One region of the Candidatus Pantoea soli genome, then DNA from elsewhere that is predicted to be linked to it. Evidence: predicted binding sites of a transcription regulator. Region 1 holds the regulator's gene; each other region holds the start of a gene.
What was found. The regulator sigma-54, encoded in region 1, starts transcription at its own class of promoters, with help from an activator protein. The targets are predictions, from matches to a motif close to GTTGGCACANNTTTCGCTNT.
Positions count from the first base shown of each region.

Region 2: the regulator sigma-54 is predicted to act here: its motif matches at 1,868-1,887, upstream of glnK (P-II family nitrogen regulator).
Region 3: the regulator sigma-54 is predicted to act here: its motif matches at 1,806-1,825, upstream of glnA (glutamate--ammonia ligase).

Region 1 covers NZ_CP032702.1:439,973-443,357, reverse strand. Annotated here, with positions in the region: gene lptA (lipopolysaccharide ABC transporter substrate-binding protein LptA) at 1-350, shown strand, start outside; gene lptB (LPS export ABC transporter ATP-binding protein) at 356-1,081, shown strand; gene rpoN (RNA polymerase factor sigma-54) at 1,130-2,563, shown strand; gene hpf (ribosome hibernation promoting factor) at 2,585-2,872, shown strand; gene ptsN (PTS IIA-like nitrogen regulatory protein PtsN) at 3,040-3,385, shown strand, end outside.
Region 2 covers NZ_CP032702.1:1,020,071-1,023,455, forward strand. Annotated here, with positions in the region: gene D8B20_RS04630 (SmdB family multidrug efflux ABC transporter permease/ATP-binding protein) at 1-1,681, shown strand, start outside; gene glnK (P-II family nitrogen regulator) at 1,939-2,277, shown strand; gene amtB (ammonium transporter AmtB) at 2,311-3,385, shown strand, end outside.
Region 3 covers NZ_CP032702.1:3,690,466-3,693,850, forward strand. Annotated here, with positions in the region: gene typA (ribosome-dependent GTPase TypA) at 1-1,533, opposite strand, end outside; gene glnA (glutamate--ammonia ligase) at 1,972-3,381, shown strand.

The sequences.
Region 1 (3,385 bases):
CGGATAAAGTCGTGGTGACTCGCCCGGGCGGCGACAGCAATAAAACCATTGTGGATGCCTATGGCAATCCCGCCACCTTCTATCAGATGCAGGATAACGGCAAGCCGGTGAAAGGCCACGCTGCGAAGCTGCACTATGAACTGGCTAACGATTTTGTCGAGCTGACCGGTAACGCGTTTATTGAGCAGCAGGACAGCAATATCAAAGGCGACCGCATCACGTATCTGGTGAAAGAGCAGAAAATGCAGGCCTACAGCCAGGGTGAGAGCAAGCGCGTGACCACCGTACTGGTGCCATCGCAGCTGCAGGACAAGAACGGTTCGTCTGCGAGCCCCAAAAAGAGTAACTGAGAGCCATGGCCACATTAATCGCTGAAAACCTGGCGAAAGCCTATAAAGGCCGCCGCGTGGTGGAAGATGTCAGCCTGCAGGTGAAGTCCGGCGAAATTGTCGGCCTGCTGGGTCCGAACGGCGCCGGTAAAACCACGACCTTTTACATGGTGGTGGGCATCGTGCCGCGTGATGCCGGCCGGATTGTTATCGATGAAGAAGATATCAGCATCCTGCCGCTGCATGCCCGCGCGCGTCGCGGCATTGGCTATCTGCCGCAGGAAGCCTCTATTTTCCGCCGCCTGAGCGTGTTCGATAATCTGATGGCCGTGCTGCAGGTGCGCGACGATCTGACCGAAGAACAGCGTCAGGATCGCGCCAATGAGCTGATGGAAGAGTTTCACATTGAGCACCTGCGCAACAGCATGGGCCAGGCGCTCTCCGGCGGTGAACGCCGCCGCGTTGAAATTGCCCGTGCGCTGGCGGCGAACCCGAAATTCATCCTGCTGGATGAGCCGTTTGCCGGCGTTGATCCCATCTCCGTTATTGATATTAAGAAGATCATTGAGCATCTGCGTGACAGCGGCCTTGGGGTACTGATTACCGACCACAACGTGCGTGAAACGCTGGCGGTGTGTGAACGCGCCTATATCGTGAGCCAGGGCCGCCTGATTGCGCACGGTACGCCAGATGAAATTCTTGCAGATGAGCAGGTTAAGCGGGTTTATTTGGGCGAAGAGTTCAGACTCTGATAAGGTGTGGTTACACCCGACATTTGCTTAGGACATTCCAGCCGGATTATGAAGCAAGGTTTGCAACTCAGGCTCAGCCAACAGCTGGCGATGACTCCCCAGTTGCAGCAGGCAATCCGCTTGCTGCAACTCTCTACGCTTGAACTCCAGCAGGAATTACAGCTGGCGCTGGAAAGCAATCCGCTGCTTGAACAAACCGATCTGCATGAAGAAGTTGATGCCCGTGAATTCCAGGAGAGCGAAGCGTTAGATACGCGCGAGGCACTTGAACAAAAAGAGATGCCCGACGAACTGCCGCTGGATGCCACCTGGGATGAAATTTACACCGCCGGCACCCCTTCCGGCACCGGCACCGATTACCAGGATGATGAGCTGCCGGTCTATCAGGGCGAAACCACTCAGAGCCTGCAGGATTACCTGATGTGGCAGGTAGAACTCACGCCCTTTACCGACACCGACCGCGCCATTGCCACCTCCATTGTTGATGCCATAGACACAACCGGCTACCTGACCGTCAGTGTGCAGGACATTTGTGACAGTATTGGTGATGAAACCTTAACGCTGGAAGAAGTGGAAGCGGTGCTGAAGCGCGTGCAGCGTTTCGACCCGGTCGGCGTAGGCGCGCGCGACCTGCGTGACTGCCTGCTGGTGCAGCTGTCACAATATGCCGCGGATACCCCAATGCTGGCAGAAGCGCGCCTGATTGTCAGTGAGCACCTGGATTTGCTGGCGAACCACGATTTCCGTAGCCTGATGCGCGTGACGCGTCTGAAAGAAGATGTGCTGAAAGAGGCGATGCTGCTGATTCAGTCGCTGGATCCGCGTCCCGGGCAATCCGTTAACACCGGTGAGCCGGAGTATGTGATCCCCGATGTCCTGGTGCGCAAAGTGGGTGCCAGCTGGACAGTAGAGCTGAATGCAGACAGCCTGCCGCGTCTGAAAATCAATCAGCACTATGCGGCGATGGGCGGCTCGGCGCGCAATGACAGCGACAGCCAGTTTATCCGCAGCAATTTACAGGAAGCCAGATGGCTGATTAAGAGCCTGGAGAGCCGTAACGACACGCTGCTGAAAGTGACACGCTGTATTGTCGAACAGCAGCAGGCGTTTTTTGAACAGGGCGAGGAGTACATGCGGCCGATGGTGCTGGCCGATATCGCCCAGGCCGTCGATATGCATGAATCCACCATTTCCCGTGTTACTACGCAAAAATATCTGCACAGCCCGCGCGGTATTTTTGAACTGAAATATTTTTTCTCCAGTCACGTCAGCACCGAAGGCGGTGGCGAAGCCTCGTCTACGGCGATCCGTGCGCTGGTGAAAAAATTGATCTCTGCGGAAAATCCCGCAAAACCCTTGAGCGACAGCAAACTCACCTCCATGTTATCTGAACAGGGCATCATGGTGGCGCGACGTACGGTTGCTAAGTACCGCGAGTCTTTATCTATACCGCCATCAAACCAGCGTAAGCAATTGGTTTGACCGAACGAAGAAGGAAGACCTATGCAGCTAAACCTTACCGGACTTAATGTTGAAATTACCGAACCGCTGCGCGAATTTGTAAATAGCAAATTTGCCAAACTGGAACACTATTTTGATCGTATCAATCAGGTTTATATTGTTCTGAAAGTGGAGAAGGTGACGCAGATTGCCGAGGCAACATTGCACGTCAACGGCGGGGAGCTGCACGCCACAGGGGAAGCGGAAGACATGTACGCGGCCATCGACGGGCTGATCGACAAACTGGCCCGTCAGCTGACCAAACACAAAGACAAACTGAAAAAACACTAACCTTCACGCTTGCAGAGGGCTGACCCATTCGGTCCTCAGAGAGAAAATGGGGCGGGTTACCGCCCCGTTTTGTCATCTGCGCAAGCGCCAGCAGGCACGTTGCCCTGCCCGTCCGACGGTGCAGCGGCGCACGCCTGGGGCTATGTGAACACGCAAGTGAAACGATGATGAACAACGATCTGACACTGGAATTGAGCGCGGTCCTTTCGCTGGACTGTACCCGCAGCGGCGTACACTGCCAGAGTAAAAAACGTGCGCTGGAGATCATCAGCGAACTGGCCGCGAAGCAGCTCAATCTGCCGCACCAGACGCTTTTTGAAGCCATCCTGACCCGCGAACGCATGGGCAGTACCGGCATTGGCAACGGCATTGCCATTCCCCATGGCAAGCTGGAAGAGGACACGCTGCGCGCCGTTGGCGTGTTTATCAGCCTTGATCAGCCAATCGCCTTTGACGCCGTGGATAACCAGCCGGTGGATCTGCTGTTTGCGCTGCTGGTGCCGGCTGACCAGT
Region 2 (3,385 bases), 580 kb from region 1:
GTGGATTGCCGCAGCGGCAGAAGTCACCGGCCCGATTCTGGTGAGTTATTTCATCGATAATCTGGTGGCAAAACACCAGATGCCGTGGGGCATTGTCGCCGGTCTGCTGGTGAGTTTTATTCTGCTGCAGCTGCTGGCGGCCGGGTTGCATTACTTCCAGGCGCTGCTGTTTAACCGCGCGGCGATTGGCGTGGTGCAGCAGCTGCGGGTGGATGTGATGAATGCGGCGCTGCGCCAGCCGCTGAGCGCCTTTGATACGCAGCCGGTCGGGCAGATTATTTCGCGCGTCACTAACGATACCGAAGTGATAAAAGATCTCTACGTGACGGTGGTGGCGACGGTGCTGCGCAGCGCTGCCCTGATCGGCGCAATGCTGGTGGCGATGTTTTCACTCGACTGGCGCATGGCGCTGGTGGCGATGATCATTTTCCCGCTGGTACTGAGCGTAATGCTGATTTATCAGCGCTACAGCACGCCCATCGCGCGCCGCGTACGCAGCTATCTGGCCGATATCAACAATGGCTTTAATGAAGTCATTAATGGCATGAGTGTGATCCAGCAGTTCCGCCAGCAGGCACGCTTCGGTGAGCGGATGCAGCAAGCCAGCCGCGCGCACTATCTGGCACGCATGGAGACGCTGCGGCTGGACGGTTTTTTACTGCGTCCGCTGCTGAGTCTGTTTTCGGCCCTGATCCTGTGCGGGCTGCTGATGCTGTTCAGCTTTGCCACGCCTGGCGTGTTTGAGGTCGGGGTGCTTTACGCCTTTATTACCTATCTGGGCCGCCTCAATGAGCCGCTGATTGAGCTGACCACCCAGCAATCCATGCTGCAACAGGCGGTGGTATCGGGTGAACGGATTTTTGAGCTGATGGATGCGGCGCAGCAGGGTTACGGCACCGATCCCCGGCCGCTGGCCTCGGGTCGCATCACACTGCGCGACGTCAGCTTTGCCTATCGCGACGATCGCGATGTGCTGAGTCATATCAACCTTGAGGTCCCCGCGCGCGGGTTCGTGGCGCTGGTCGGGCATACCGGCAGCGGCAAAAGCACGCTGGCAAATCTGCTGATGGGATACTACCCGGTCACGCGCGGCAGCATCGAGCTGGATGGTCGCCCACTGCCGCAGCTGTCGCATGATGCGCTGCGCGCCAGCGTGGCGATGGTGCAGCAGGACCCGGTGGTGCTGGCGGATACGCTGCTGGCTAACGTTCAGCTGGGACGCCCCATCCCGGAAGCGCAGGTATGGCAGGCGCTGGAAGCCGTACAGCTGGCACCGCTGGCGCGCGCGTTGCCGGACGGTATCCATACCCGGCTGGGTGAGCAGGGCAATAATTTGTCGGTCGGCCAGAAGCAGCTGCTGGCGCTGGCGCGTGTGCTGGTGTCGCTGCCCCACATCCTGATTCTGGATGAAGCCACTGCCAACATCGATTCCGGCACCGAGCAGGCCATCCAGCAGGCGCTGCGTACGCTGCGTCAGCACAGCACCCTGGTTGTGATCGCGCATCGCCTTTCGACCATCACGGAAGCCGATCAGATTCTGGTGCTGCATCGCGGTCAGGTGGTGGAGCGGGGTACCCATAGTCAGCTGCTGGCGCAGCAGGGGCGTTACTGGCAAATGTATCAGCTGCAACAGGCCGGCGATGAACTTGCAGCGGGCATCCCCGCCGCGTCAGAGGCCTGATCTGCACCTTTTTTGTTCATGTTTATCGGAATGTTCTGAACGGATGCACTCCTTTGAGGCTGTAAGCACCAAAGGAGTGCATAAAAGCAACATTTCGCTGCCTTTCTTTCCCGCCTGTCGTCGGACTGCTGTGCGCTGAAGCGCAGCAGTCCGCCTCTGTCCGCAAAACCCGCGTAGTCAGTCAGTTATGGCACAGCCTTTGCTTAGAACTCTGCGTGTCCGCAAAGACTCACTTATTTTAATCCGGAGGGGAACGTATGAAGCTGGTTACCGTGGTAATCAAACCATTCAAGCTGGAGGACGTGCGTGAAGCTTTATCCTCCATTGGCATTCAGGGTCTGACCGTATCGGAAGTGAAAGGCTTCGGGCGTCAGAAAGGCCATGCAGAACTGTATCGCGGTGCTGAATACAGCGTTAACTTCCTGCCAAAAGTAAAAATTGATATTGCGATTGCAGACGACCAGCTGGATGAAGTGGTCGATGTCATCAGCAAAGCCGCTTACACCGGCAAAATTGGCGACGGCAAAATTTTCGTCGCGGAACTGCAGCGCGTCATTCGTATCCGTACCGGCGAAACCGACGAAGCCGCACTGTAACTGGGGCTCTGAATTGTGATGGGATGGAAAGAGATGAATAAAGTCATGACCAAGTTGGGCCTCACCAGCCTGGCGTTGTTACCTTCTCTGGCAATGGCGGCTGCACCGGCCGTGGCCGACAAGGCAGATAACGCGTTTATGATGATTTGTACTGCGCTGGTCCTGTTTATGAGCATTCCGGGCATTGCGCTGTTTTATGGCGGCCTGATTCGCGGCAAAAACGTGCTGTCGATGCTGACGCAGGTCGCGGTCACCTTTTCGCTGGTGTGCGTGCTGTGGGTGGTGTATGGCTACTCGCTGGCGTTCAGCACCGGTAACGCCTTCTTCGGTGATTTCCAGTGGGCGATGCTCAAGAACATCGAACTGAAAGCGGTGATGGGCAGCTTCTATCAGTACATTCATGTGGCGTTTCAGGCTTCGTTTGCCTGCATCACCGTCGGCCTGATTGTCGGTGCCATTGCAGAACGTATTCGCTTCTCTGCGGTGCTGATTTTTGTTGGTGTCTGGCTGACGCTCTCCTACCTGCCGATTGCGCATATGGTATGGGGCGGCGGTTATCTGGCACAGGATGGCGCGCTGGATTTTGCCGGCGGGACCGTGGTGCACATCAATGCGGCGGTTGCCGGCTTGGTGGGCGCATACCTGGTGGGCAAACGTGCGGGCTTTGGCAAAGAGGCGTTCAAACCGCATAACCTGCCGATGGTATTCCTTGGCACGGCGATCCTGTATGTCGGCTGGTTCGGTTTCAACGCCGGTTCGGCTTCCGCTGCCAATGAAATCGCTGCGCTGGCTTTCGTCAATACCGTGGTCGCCACGGCGGGTGCGGTGCTGTCATGGGTGTTTGGTGAGTGGGCGATGCGCGGCAAGCCTTCGCTGCTGGGCGCCTGTTCCGGCTTTATCGCGGGTCTGGTCGCCATTACGCCAGCCTGTGGTTATGTGGGCGTCGGCGGCGCGCTGATCATCGGTCTGGCCGGCGGCCTGGCGGGTATCTGGGGCGTCACCACCCTGAAAAGATGGCTGCGCGTGGATGACCCGTGCGATGTGTTCGGCGTGCACGGTGTCTGTGGCATCCTCGGCTGCATCCTGACCGGCGTTTTCGCCTCCTCTT
Region 3 (3,385 bases), 510 kb from region 1:
GAACAGCTTGCCGCGATCCTGCAGACCGAACAGGGCGAAGGCAACCGCTTTACCCTGGCCGTTAGAGATCAGCACGCCATTCTGACGCTGGCCCACTTCACCCGGACGCACATCGTCGTAGTGGCTGAAGGTGGAGTACAGCAGACCGGTACCGGAGGTCATGGTCATGAATTCGTTACGGAAGCCGATCAGGCCACGGCTTGGGATCACGTAGTCAAGACGTACGCGGCCTTTACCATCCGGATCCATGTTTTTCAGATCGCCTTTACGCTCGCCCATCGCCTGCATCACGGAACCCTGGTGGGTTTCTTCGATGTCCAGCGTGACGTTTTCGAATGGCTCCTGCTTGCGGCCTTCGAATTCACGGAAGATAACTTTCGGACGGGATACCGCCAGTTCGTAACCTTCACGACGCATGTTTTCGATCAGTACGGACAGGTGCAGTTCACCACGGCCGGATACGCGGAAGGCATCCGCATCTTCGGTCTCTTCCACGCGCAGTGCCACGTTGTGCACCAGCTCTTTGTTCAGACGCTCCAGAATCTGGCGCGACGTCACAAACTTACCTTCTTTACCGCAGAACGGTGAGGTGTTGACGTTGAAGAACATGGTTACCGTTGGCTCATCCACGCTCAGCGCAGGCAGCGCTTCCACATTCTGCGTGTCGCAGATAGTGTCGGAGATGTTCAGCTCACCCAGACCGGTGATAGCGATGATATCGCCCGCTTCTGCCACGTCCGTTTCGATACGTTCCAGACCCAGATGACCCAGCACTTTGCCCACTTTCGCGTTGCGGGTTTTGCCTTCGCTGTCAATGACCGTAACCTGCTGGTTCGGCTTAACTTTACCGCGTTTGATACGGCCAATGCCGATCACGCCAAGGTAGTTGTTGTAGTCCAGCTGCGAGATCTGCATCTGCAGAGGGGCTTCCACTTCAACCTGTGGCGGAGAAACGTGGTCGACGATAGCCTGATACAGCGGCGTCATGTCGTCAGCCATATCCGTGTGATCCAGACCGGCAATACCATTCAGCGCAGAAGCATAAATGATAGGGAAGTCCAGCTGCTCATCCGTCGCGTCGAGGTTAACGAACAGGTCGAATACCTGATCCACTACCCAGTCAGGACGCGCGCCAGGACGGTCGATTTTGTTGATAACTACAATCGGCTTCAGACCGTGGGCAAAAGCTTTCTTGGTTACGAAGCGGGTTTGCGGCATAGGGCCATCCATCGCGTCGACAACCAGCAGCACCGAATCCACCATGGACATGACGCGCTCTACTTCACCACCGAAGTCGGCGTGTCCCGGGGTATCAACGATGTTGATACGGTAGTCGTTCCATTTGATGGCGGTGTTTTTCGCGAGGATGGTAATCCCACGCTCTTTCTCCAAATCGTTGGAGTCCATCACGCGCTCAGTCGCTTCGGTACGGGCGTCAAAAGTACCGGACTGTTGCAGCAGTTTATCAACCAGGGTGGTCTTTCCATGGTCAACGTGCGCGATGATGGCGATGTTACGCAAATTTTCGATCACAGCTTTGCCTCAGGCATTATAGAAATAACGCGGTATTGTACACGGATTAAGCGGAAGACTGAACATGATCACAGTTTTCGCCGAAAGATTCTCGCGGTGCTTATTTTTAGCGCCATTAACGGTGCATTTGCCTGCACTGTGCGGCAAATTTGCACCATTTTAGTGCCAAAACGCAGCGCATGAGCACCATATTGGTGCAATCCATCCATCCTGGTGCAGTTGCCGCTGCAGCACAGGGCGCATCAGAGCGCCATTTTCCCGATTGCAATAAAGTTGGCACAGAATTCGCTTCATCTCTTTTAAGCGAAAACGACAGTTGTACAACGGTTGAAGAGCTTGCCGAGATCTTGGTCAGGGGTGGTCAGTAGTCGTGACCCATTCCAGGCAATGAAGTTCTCTCACCACGACGACAAATGACCATTTCCAGGAGAGTTGAGTATGTCCGCTGAACACGTTCTCTCGATGATGAACGAGCATGAAGTTAAGTTTGTTGACCTGCGTTTTACCGATACCAAAGGTAAAGAACAGCACGTTACTATCCCTGCTCACCAGGTTAACGCTGACTTCTTCGAAGAAGGCAAAATGTTCGATGGCTCCTCCATCGGTGGCTGGAAAGGCATTAACGAATCAGACATGGTGCTGATGCCGGACGCGACCACTGCGGTAATGGATCCTTTCTTCGAAGATCCTACGCTGATCATCCGTTGTGACATCCTTGAGCCAGGCACGCTGCAGGGCTATGACCGCGACCCGCGCTCTATCGCCAAACGCGCTGAAGAGTACCTGCGTGCATCCGGCATCGCCGATACCGTACTGTTCGGGCCTGAGCCAGAGTTCTTCCTGTTCGACGACATCCGTTTCGGCTCTTCTACCTCCGGTTCACACGTGGCTATCGACGATATCGAAGCATGCTGGAACACCGGTAAAGCCTACGAAGGTGGTAACAAAGGTCACCGTCCGGGTCTGAAAGGCGGCTACTTCCCGGTTCCACCGGTCGACTCTTCACAGGACATCCGTTCTGCTATGTGTCTGACCATGGAGCAGATGGGTCTGGTGGTTGAAGCACACCATCACGAAGTGGCAACAGCGGGTCAGAACGAAGTGGCAACCCGCTTCAACACCATGACCAAGAAAGCGGACGAAATTCAGATCTACAAATACGTGGTGCACAACGTTGCGCACGCTTATGGCAAAACCGCAACCTTCATGCCGAAGCCAATGTTTGGTGATAACGGTTCTGGTATGCACTGCCACATGTCTCTGTCCAAAGGCGGCGTGAACCTGTTCTCTGGCGACAAGTACGGCGGTCTGTCTGAAACGGCCCTGTTCTACATCGGCGGCGTGATCAAACACGCTAAAGCTATCAACGCCCTGGCTAACCCGACCACCAACTCCTACAAGCGTCTGGTTCCGGGCTACGAAGCTCCGGTCATGCTGGCGTACTCTGCCCGTAACCGCTCTGCTTCAATCCGTATTCCGGTCGTCGCAAGCCCGAAAGCCCGTCGTATCGAAGCGCGCTTCCCGGATCCAGCGGCTAACCCATACCTGGCGTTTACCGCGCTGCTGATGGCTGGCCTGGATGGCATCATCAACAAGATCCACCCTGGCGATGCCATGGATAAAAACCTGTATGACCTGCCGCCGGAAGAAGAAGCAGAAATTCCAAAAGTGGCCGGTTCCCTGGAAGAAGCGCTGAACGCCCTGAACGAAGACCGCGAGTTCCTGACCCGTGGTGGCGTATTCACCGACGACGCTATCGATGCTTACATCGAACTGCGTAAGTCAGACGTTGATCGCGTGCGCATGACGCCGCACCCGGTTGAGTTTGAACTGTACTACAGCGTTTAATTAC